3 regions of the Serinicoccus sp. CNJ-927 genome follow, and region 2 is predicted to be linked to each of the others. Evidence: predicted binding sites of a transcription regulator. Region 2 holds the regulator's gene; each other region holds the start of a gene.
The links. Region 2 encodes LexA, which represses DNA repair genes until DNA is damaged. Its sites were predicted from a motif close to TCGAACANNTGTTCGA; they were not measured.
Positions count from the first base shown of each region.

Region 1: a site for LexA is predicted at 1,894-1,909, ahead of BJF86_RS12550 (DUF6504 family protein). Genes of this name have one in related genera too.
Region 3: a site for LexA is predicted at 1,728-1,743, ahead of recA (recombinase RecA). Genes of this name have one in related genera too.

Region 1 covers NZ_MKKF01000048.1:65,604-68,869, reverse strand. Annotated here, with positions in the region: gene BJF86_RS12565 (LysM peptidoglycan-binding domain-containing protein) at 1-30, opposite strand, end outside; gene BJF86_RS12560 (Rv2175c family DNA-binding protein) at 190-546, shown strand; gene BJF86_RS19030 (hypothetical protein) at 566-835, opposite strand; partial or broken gene BJF86_RS19025 (polyprenyl synthetase family protein) at 928-1,545, opposite strand; gene BJF86_RS12550 (DUF6504 family protein) at 1,966-2,343, shown strand; gene BJF86_RS12545 (SAV_6107 family HEPN domain-containing protein) at 2,469-2,900, shown strand; gene BJF86_RS12540 (DNA polymerase III subunit alpha) at 2,906-3,266, shown strand, end outside.
Region 2 covers NZ_MKKF01000051.1:129,189-132,454, forward strand. Annotated here, with positions in the region: gene BJF86_RS15995 (NAD-dependent protein deacetylase) at 1-419, shown strand, start outside; gene BJF86_RS16000 (PRC-barrel domain-containing protein) at 465-797, shown strand; gene lexA (transcriptional repressor LexA) at 906-1,625, opposite strand; gene BJF86_RS16010 (LysM peptidoglycan-binding domain-containing protein) at 1,898-2,338, shown strand; gene BJF86_RS16015 (hypothetical protein) at 2,379-2,990, opposite strand; gene BJF86_RS16020 (L-lactate dehydrogenase) at 3,071-3,266, shown strand, end outside.
Region 3 covers NZ_MKKF01000001.1:38,536-41,801, reverse strand. Annotated here, with positions in the region: gene BJF86_RS00215 (aspartate kinase) at 1-377, opposite strand, end outside; gene BJF86_RS00210 (NYN domain-containing protein) at 569-1,681, shown strand; gene recA (recombinase RecA) at 1,921-3,015, shown strand; gene BJF86_RS00200 (regulatory protein RecX) at 3,015-3,266, shown strand, end outside.

The DNA.
Region 1 (3,266 bases), on a different contig from region 2:
GGGCGGCAGTGCGGCGAAGAGAGGGCTCACGTCGTGCTCCTCCGAGAGTGGCGGGTGAGGGGGCAGGGACTGCTGTGGCCGTCGTGGTCGACGGGGACATCGTGACCAGTGGGGCACAAGGGACAGTACCCGGCCGCTGCCGATCACGCCACTGTCCCAGCGTGTCGCTGCATATGGTTGACTGTCCCTGTGCTAAGTGACACCGATGTAGTTCCAGAGTGGCTCGCCGTCCCGGACGTGATGGAGCGCACCGGCGCGACGCTGCAGGCGGTGCGGCGGTGGCTGCAGGAGCGGGACGTGGTGGGGGTGCGTCGCGGCCCGGACCGGGTGGTGATGATGCCCGCCACCTTCTTCGTCGACGACGGTCCGCTGCCGACGTTGCGCGGCACCATCACGGTGCTCGGCGACGGCGGGCACAGCGACGAGGAGATCGTCGCCTGGCTCCACGCCCCGGACGACACGCTGCCGGGCGGCAGCGCGATCGCCTCCCTGCACGCCGGGGCGAAGACCGAGGTGCGACGCCGCGCCCAGGAGGAGGCCTTCTAGGTCCGTCGGGGAGAGCCGGTCAGACGGCGCGGTCGGTGCACACGCCGACGAGGTCGCGCAGCGCCTGCGTGCCCTCGTCGGTGAGGCCGGGGGTCTGGTCGAGGGCCTGCAGCGCCCGGTCGGCGCCGTCGCTGATGAGCTCCTCGGTGCGCTGCAGGGCGGTGGACCGGACGAGCACCTCGCGCAGGGACTGCACCGCTTCTTCGTCGAGGTCCGGGTCGCCGAGGGAAGCCTCGACCAGGGCGACCCCGTCGGGATCGGCGTGGGCGAGGGCATACGCGACGAGCACGGTGTGCTTGCCCTCGCGCAGGTCGTCGCCGGCGGCTTGCCGGTCTGCCCGGGGTCGCCGAAGACGCCGAGGACGTCGTCGCGGAGCTGGAAGGCCTCGCCGAGCGCAGCGCCGTAGCGGGCCAGGCCCGCGCGGGTCGCCGGGGAGGCGCCGGCGGCGTCCGCGCCGATGAGAAGGGGCTGCTCGACGGAGTAGCGGGCGCTCTTGTGCCGGATGACGGTGCGGCACCGCTCCAGCCGTGCGGCGAGATCGAGGTCGCGCCACCCGCGTGCCCCCTCGAGGATGTCGAGGAACTGGCCGCCCATGAGCTGGGTGCGCATCCGGTCGAACTCGGGCCGGGCGCGCTGCAGGGCGGCGGCCGGCAGCCCGCTCGTCGCGAAGGCCTCGTCGGTCCAGTTGAGACAGAGGTCGCCGGCCAGGATCGCCGCCGCGTGACCGAAGCGCTGCGCGTCCCCGGACCACTCCTGCTGCTGGTGCCACGTGCCGAAGGTGCGGTGCGCCGCGGGCCGGCCACGGCGCAGGTCGCTGTTGTCCATGACGTCGTCGTGCAGGAGCGCTGCCGCCTGGAAGATCTCCATCGCGCTGGCGGCGCGGACCACCCCGGGGCCGTCCGGCTGCCCCAGGGCGCGCCATCCCCAGTAGAGGAACGCCGCCCGGAGCCGTTTCCCGCCGGAGAGGAGGTCGGCGACGGCGTCCACCAGGGGGGTCATCGGGGGGCCGAGCCCGGCGAGCACCTCGCGCTGCCGCACGAGGTGCTCGTCCAGGGCCTGCTGCACGCGGGGGCGGAGGTCCACGCCGTCCAGGACGTGCATCGCGAGTCCTCCTGTGCCTGACCGGGTGGCCGATGGGTGGGCCGGGAGGGCGGTAGGCCCGGCGGGTCGCCCTGCCCCCGAGCCTAGCCGCTGCGCCGGGCGGTCCGGGTCGCCCCCTCCTGCGACCCGGACCTGCCGACGGATCCATGGTGCTGCGGGTGCCCGGGTGGGCGCAGAAGTTGTCCACAAGCGCCACGGGGAGGGGTTGAGTCTGTCGGGGGCGAGTCGTACATTTGTCTCCATGGATCGAACACAAGTTCGATCCGTGGGTCGTCCCGTGACCGATCGGTCGCCCCGTCGTCCGCGAGGAGGAGCAGCATGAGCAGGAGCTATCAGGAGCTGGTCGAGGTGAGGACCGGCGCCGCGGGCGAGCACGGGGTCCGGCTGGAGGGGGCCGTGGCGCCGGACCCCGACGGCGGGTGCCCGCAGGTCCCCACCGTCTTCCTCTGGCGGGGACGGGTGCACCTCGTGCGCGCGGTGCTGAGCCGATGGACCCAGCGGGTGCCGTGGTGGCGTGGCGAGGACGGGCGGGAGGACGCCCGGGCCTCGGCGGACCCGGCGGGTGGGAGCACCGGCGCGACAGAGCTGGAGCGGGTGGTCTGGCGGGTGGAGGCCGGTGCCGGGAAGGCGTCCGGGACGGGGGTCTACGACCTGGTGCAGGGCGGCCGGTGGTGGCTGGAACGGGTCGCCGACTGACGAGGCCGGCCGGAGCCAGGAGCGCGCGACGAGGGCACGAGCACGACGAAGCACGAACGACGCAGCCAGACGACGAAGCCAGACGACGAAGCCAGACGACGAAGGACGACGGAGAGGACGACGAGATGACGGTCATCGAGACGGGGGTCACGGCCGGGGCCGTGCTGGACCTGCTGGAGCGCTCGCGGGGGGTGCTCCTGGAGGCGTGCCACAGCGGCACCGCCGCCGAGCGCTACACCTGTGCCCACCTGGCCGCGCTGCGGGCCGGGGCGGCGTTGCTGGCCGCCCGCACGACACCGGTGCCGCGCAGCCGCCCGCGCAGCGTCTGGGAGGTGCTGCCCTCGGTCGCGCCGGAGCTGACCGAGTGGGCCGCGTTCTTCGCCGCGTCCGGTCGGCGACGGGTCGCCCTGGAGCGTGGTGCCGGCAGCGTCACCGCCCGGGACGCCGACGACCTGGTCCGGGCGGGGGAGCGCTTCCTGGAGCTGGTGCGGGCCTCGCTGCACCTGCCGTGCGAGGCGCCGGTGCATGCCGAGCTGGCCCCGCTGGGTCACGGGTGAGCCCGGTGGCCGGAGCCGGTGACGACTTCGTCCATCTCCACGTCTCCTCCAGCGCCTCGATGCGCTACGGCGCGTCCCACCCGGCCGAGCTGGTGGCCCGGGCCGCCGAGCTGGGGCAGTCGGCGTTGGCGCTGACCGACCGTGACGGCCTCTACGGCGCGGTGCGCTTCGTCCGGGCCTGCGGCGAGGCCGGGATCGCGCCGGTGCTGGGGGTGGACCTCGCCCTGGCGGGTTCGCCGCCCGGGCCGGGAGGACAGACCCGCCCCCCCGGCGTCGACCGCAGCCCGTTCGTCACCGGGCTCCGGGAGCAGGAGCAGCAGGACCTTCGGCGGGTGGCTCCCGGCCGCGGCTGGGGCGAGGGACCGG
Region 2 (3,266 bases):
ACTGGCTCGCCGAGGCCAACCCCGGGTTCCTGGCCGTGGTCGATGCCACCTCTCCGGTGCGCCCGGACGGCGACGTCGCGCTGCCCGAGGCCCAGGTGGAACGCTTCCGCACGCCCCGGTGCCTGGTCTGCGGGCAGGACCGGCTCAAGCCCGACGTCGTCTTCTTCGGCGGCTCGGTGGACAAGGAGGTCGTGGCGCGGGCCTACACCTTCGTCGAGCAGGCCCGCACCCTGCTCGTGCTCGGCTCCTCGCTGCAGGTGATGAGCGGCTACCGGTTCGTCCGACGGGCGGCGCGCGAGGGCATACCCGTCGCCGTGGTCACCCGGGGCGGCACGCGGGGCGACGCCGAGACGACGGTGGGGGTCGATGCCCTGGTCGGTGACGTGCTGCCGGCACTGGTCGCCGACCTCGGTGGTTAGGCTGGGCGAGGACGGTCCGGACGGGCCGCCGGCGAGGAGGTCGCTGTGGTCACCTACGAGCAGCTGGGTGAGATGTACGACGCCGAGGTCGTCGACCAGGACGGGCACAAGGTCGGCGGGATGTGCCAGGTCTACCTCGACAACGGCACGGGGAGCCCGGCGTGGGTGTCGGTCCGGACCGGGTGGTTCGGCGGGCGCAAGGTCTTCTGCCCGGTGTCCAACGCCACGGTCCAGGGCGGCCGCATCCAGGTGCCCTACCCCCTCGCGATGATCAAGGACGCACCGGACATCCCGTGCGACGGGCACCTGACCGAGGACGAGGAGGAGCAGCTCTACGACTACTACTCCGTGGACGAGGGGCCGGCCCCCTCGGGCTGAGCGTAGGAGTTGCGGCGTCGGCCCCCGGAGAGGATGGAGGGGCCGGGGACCGACGCCGCGGTCGGGGTCGGGTGCAGTGGCACCCGGGGTCGCGTCGGGGAGGTGGCCTCAGACCCGACGCAGGACCGCGGTGACCTTGCCGAGGATCACGGCGTGGTCGCCGTCGATGGGCTCGTAGGAAGGGTTGTGGGGGATGAGCCAGGTCTTGCCGTCCCGGTGGCGGTAGGTCTTGACGGTGGCCTCGTTGTCGAGCATCGCGGCGACGATCTCCCCGTTGACCGCCGTGGGCTGGCGGCGCACGACGACCCAGTCGCCGTCGCAGATCGCGGCGTCGATCATGGAGTCGCCCACGACCTTGAGCAGGAACAGCTCCCCGTCGCCCACGATCTGCCGAGGGAGCGGGAAGACGTCCTCGACGGCCTCCTCGGCGAGGATCGGGCCGCCCGCCGCGATGCGGCCGACCATGGGGACGTAGGACGGCTGGGGGCGGGCGTCACCGATGCCGGTCTCGTCATGGACCTCGGTGGGTGTCGCGCCGGCCTCGGCGTCGCGGCGCCGGTATCCCGAGCCCTCGCTGCCCGGGTGCACGACCTCGATCGCCCGCGGGCGGTGCGGGTCGCGGCGCAGGTAGCCCTTGCGCTCGAGCGTCTTGAGCTGGTGGGCCACCGAGCTGGGTGAGGTGAGGCCGACGGCGTCACCGATCTCCCGCAGGCTCGGCGGGTAACCCCGGTGGTCGACCGAGTCGCGGATGACGTCGAGGACGCGCCGCTGACGGTTGGTCAGCGCGGCGCCACCGTCGCGATCCGGCATCTCGTGAATTACGGCCATGATCTCCATCCCCTCGTGCGGGCCCCACCCTCGTCGCGCCGCGGCTGCTGTGGTGCTGTGCCCCGGCGTCTCGGCATCATGCCTGGTCAGAGGGTATGTCAGTGGTGGGTGCTTGAGTTCCTGACATGAGCACAGGCTACGCCCGGCGCCAGGTCAAGGCAAACACCTGTTCGGGTGGCGTGTCGACAGCGTCGGACGCATGTGCTATCAATGACACAGACGTGCGATCGGACACGTGTCCGACCCGCACCGCCACGAGGAAGGTGAAGAGCATGAGCACCGCCATCGCGCACGACATCCTGAGCCCGCTGCCGGTCCCGCGTCCGCGTGGGGCGGCCCGAGGTCACCTGCGGCTGGTGCCGACGCCGTCGGCCCGCGGCCGCTCCGGCGACGGGTCGCAGTTCCGGAGTGCACGGGCACGGCGTGTGGCGCCGGCCCGACACCTGCGGCTGACGCGGCGGGGGCGGCTGGCGCTGACCACGACGACGAGCCTCGTGGTCGCGCTCGTGGCATGGTCCATGCTCGGGCTGCTCGGACCGGCCGGCGCCAGCTCCTCGATCGTGGTGGAGCAGGGCAGCACCCTGTCCGAGATCGCGGCGCAGGAGTTGCCGGAGGTGCCGCTGAGCCAGGCGATCACCAGCATCCAGCGGGCCAACAGTCTGAGCACCACGTCTGTGGCGGCGGGTCAGGAGCTCGTCATCCCCGGACGCTGACCGGAGGGGAGACCGGCGCGAGCTGTGGTGAGCCTGCGGCTCAGTCGGTCTGCGGGCCGGCCTCGTGCACGGCGTCCCAGACGATGCCGAGCTGGTCGGTCGGCATGAAGTAGCCCGACAGGTGCGGGTCGAACATCAGGCCCGCGATGCCGGCGTCCTGGTAGGCCCGCGCGGTGTCCACGAGCTCCTGCGGAGGCAGGGCGATCGCTCGGAGGTCCTCTTCCGGCGCGACCATCTCGTTCTGCACGGCGAAGTGCCGGGCGCGCTCGGCGCTGGTGAAGGTCAGCAGCATCATCTGGCCATCGATCTGCGCGGCGGCGGGGGACTCGGACCCGGCGTCGCCGACGGCCACGAACCACCAGTGCGGCAGGTCCATGGTGGCGCGCCAGAGGCGGGTCATGCCCCCGTGGTCCTCCGGCCCGGTGACCCGGGCGGCGAGCACGTCGGTCTCCGTCTCCTCGGGCTCGGACAGCTGGCCGAGGCGGGTGGTGCCTGGGGTCGACCCGCCATTGGTCGCCTGCGGGTCGTCCTGCCGAGGTGCCGGATCGGCACCGCCACGGTCCGCTCGGTTCTCCACCGGTCGCTCACCCTCGTAGACGGACTCCGGCCGACGCTCGTCGTCCTGGAAGGGGAGGTCGGTGGGCTCACTCATGTCCAGTAGTCGACCACACCCCGGGCTGCAGGGCCAATCCCGCGACGGCGCCGACGGCCCGGGACTGCCATGATGGACCGGTGACGGACAGCATCTCGGGACCCAAGGTGGCCATCGTCGGAGCGGGCTCGGTCGGTTCGACCCTCGCCTACGCGCTCCTCCTGAGGGGGGTCGCCCGGCACGTCGTCCTGCACGACATCGACGCGGAGAAGGTCCGGGCGGAGACGCTCGACCTGCGACAGGGCCTGCAGTTCATGCCGGCGGCGCACGTCGACG
Region 3 (3,266 bases), on a different contig from region 2:
AGGGTGCGGCGCACGCGGTCGGGCTGCACGTCGAGGAGCCGGGCGCGCCCGTGCGCGGTGTCGGTGCGCATCCCGGCCTGGGCGCCGGTGTAGCTCTTGGCCGGCACGCCGATCTGCTCGATCGCCATCGCCAGCAGCGCCATCGAGATGCGCTCGCCGGCCGACAGGAGCATGTCCATCTCGCGCTCCGGGGGAGTGCCGGAGGCGATCTGCCCGGCGAGGTCCAGCAGGTCATCGGTGGTGTCGCCCATCGCGGAGACGACGACGGCGACCCGGTGGCCGGCCCGGTGGGCGGCGACGACGCGCTGGGCGACGCGGCGCATCGCCTCGGCGTCGGCGACCGAGGAGCCGCCGAACTTCATCACGAGCAGAGCCATGGCACTTCCTGTGCAGGGGTAGGCAGGTCTACGGGTATGCGGGTCTACTGGGCCCGGCCGGACGGCGGCGTCCCGACCGGGAGGTCCGAGGAGCAAGTCTAGGGGGAGTGCCGCGGTGCCCTTGACGCCGGGGAATCCCCGCAGGACGTCCGGTGTGGTTGCACGCGAGGCTCACGGCATACCCTCGGGCCATGGATGACGAGGACCGGATCGCGCTGCTCATCGACTACGAGAACCTCGCGCTCGGCTCGCGCGACCACCTGGGGGTGCCCTTCGACCTGCGCCCGGTCGCGGATGCGCTGGCGGAGCGCGGTCGCGTGGTGACACGGCGGGCGTATGCCGACTGGTCCTATTTCGACGAAGACCGCCGGATGCTCACCCGCAACCACGTCGAGCTGATCGAGATGACCCAGCGCATGGGGGCCTCGCGCAAGAACGCCGCCGACATCAAGATGGCGGTCGACGCGATCGAGACGGCCTACGAGCGCGACTACATCACGACCTTCGCGATCTGCACCGGCGACAGCGACTTCACCCCGCTCGTGCACAAGCTGCGCGAGCTCAACAAGCGGGTCATCGGGTTCGGCGTGCGCGACTCGACCTCGACCATGCTGCCGCCGGCGTGCGACGAGTTCCTCTACTACGACGACCTCGACGGTGTCGTGCCGGCCGGCGCCGAGGACACGCCCGCACGCGGGTCGGGGCGCAAGGGGCAAGGACAGAGGCGCAACGGCTCGGGCAAGAGCGGCGGGAGCAGCGCTGGGCGCGCGCAGGAGCCGGAGCCCAGCACCGAGACCGCCGACGAGGGGGGCGAGGACACGGTCGAGGACACCGCCCCGGACCTCGCCTCGCTGGTCGCGCAGACCGTCTCGGGGTTGCAGCGCAGCAGCGGGGGAGCGGTGACCGCGTCGGTCCTCAAGCGGACCCTGGTGCGCAAGGACTCGACGTTCTCTGAGGCGGCCTACGGCTTCCGCGCCTTCGGCGAGCTCCTGGAGCACCTCGCCGGCCGGGGCATCATCGACCTGAGCGCCGGGCCCGCCAAGGGTGACCCGGAGGTCACGCTGCCCGAGGAGGGCGGCCGGCAGGAGGCCTTCGCGCTGTTGCGACAGACCGTGAGCGAGCTCGACGAGGGCGAGGGCGTGGCGCTCTCCGGCCTCAAGGACCAGCTGCGCGCGCGCCGTGAGGGCTTCTCGGAGAAGCCGCTCGGCTACGGCTCGTTCCTCCAGTTCGCCAAGGGGGCCGACGCGGCCGGGCTCGTGCAATTGCAGCGCCAGGGCTCGGCGTATGTCGTGAGCGTCACCTGAGCGCTCCCGGAGGCCGCTGCGACACGCCCGACACCCCTTCGCGGAGTCGTACAGAGTTTCGACTATCGTCGTCCACACGGTGTCGCCGTCGGCACGGTCGTCCACAGATTCGTCGTGGTGGCCGGGGTATGTCGGCGGGGGCGCCTAGCGTCTGACGCAGACGCAGGATCACCCATCTGGATGACCCTGACCGTCGGTCGAAGGTAGGCGCGCCCGCCACGAGACGAAGGAGCTGGCAGATGCCGCAGGCAAGCAAGACCACCGGTGCGACCGGGATCAACAACGACAGGCTCAGGGCCCTCGACACGGTCATGGCCCAGATCGAGAAGCAGCACGGCAAGGGCTCGGTGATGCGCCTCGGCGACGAGGACCGCCCGCCGGTGCAGATCATCCCGACGGGGGCCATCGCGCTGGACGTCGCGCTCGGCGTGGGCGGTCTGCCGCGCGGTCGCGTGGTGGAGATCTACGGCCCGGAGAGCAGCGGCAAGACCACGGTCGCGCTGCACGCCGTGGCCAACGCGCAGAAGGGCGGCGGGATCGCCGCCTTCATCGACGCCGAGCACGCGCTCGACCCGGAGTATGCCAAGAAGCTCGGTGTCGACACCGACGCGCTGCTCGTGAGCCAGCCGGACACCGGTGAGCAGGCCCTGGAGATCGCGGACACGCTGATCCGCTCCGGCGCGCTCGACATCATCGTCATCGACTCGGTCGCGGCGCTCGTGCCCCGGGCCGAGATCGAGGGCGAGATGGGCGACAGCCACGTCGGTCTGCAGGCGCGCCTCATGAGCCAGGCGCTGCGCAAGATCACCGGCGCGCTCAACTCGACCGGCACCACGGCGATCTTCATCAACCAGCTGCGCGAGAAGATCGGCGTGATGTTCGGCTCCCCGGAGACCACGACCGGTGGCAAGGCGCTGAAGTTCTACGCCTCGGTCCGGATCGACGTGCGCCGTATCGAGACCCTCAAGGACGGCACCGACGCGGTCGGCAACCGCACCCGCGCCAAGATCGTCAAGAACAAGGTGTCACCGCCGTTCAAGCAGGCCGAGTTCGACATCCTCTACGGGCAGGGCATCTCCCGCGAGGGCGGTCTCATCGACATGGGGGTGGAGCACGGCTTCGTCCGCAAGTCAGGCGCCTGGTACACCTACGAGGGCGAGCAGATGGGTCAGGGCAAGGAGAACGCCCGGCAGTTCCTCAAGGACAACCCGGACATCGCCGACACCATCGACCGCAACATCAAGACCAAGCTCGGCATCGGCGCCCCCGCGCCGACGGAGGACCTCCCGGACGGGGTGGACCCGGTCACGGGTGAGGTCTCGGTCGACTTCTGATGGCCGGCGCAGACAGGATGTCTGCGGCCCGGGAGGCGCTGGCGGCGGCGGAGGCCTCCGCCAGCGCCTACGGGCTCCGCTCCGCCGGGCCCGGTTCCGGGCCGCCGGACCCGGAAAGGCGCGAGGAGCAGTCGGCGGCGCCTGACCCGCACGCGGTGGCCCGCAAGATCGTGCTGCGCCAGCTCGCCATGGGCCCGCGCACCCGGCGCCAGCTCGAGGACAAGCTGCGTGACCGCGACTGCGACCCGCAG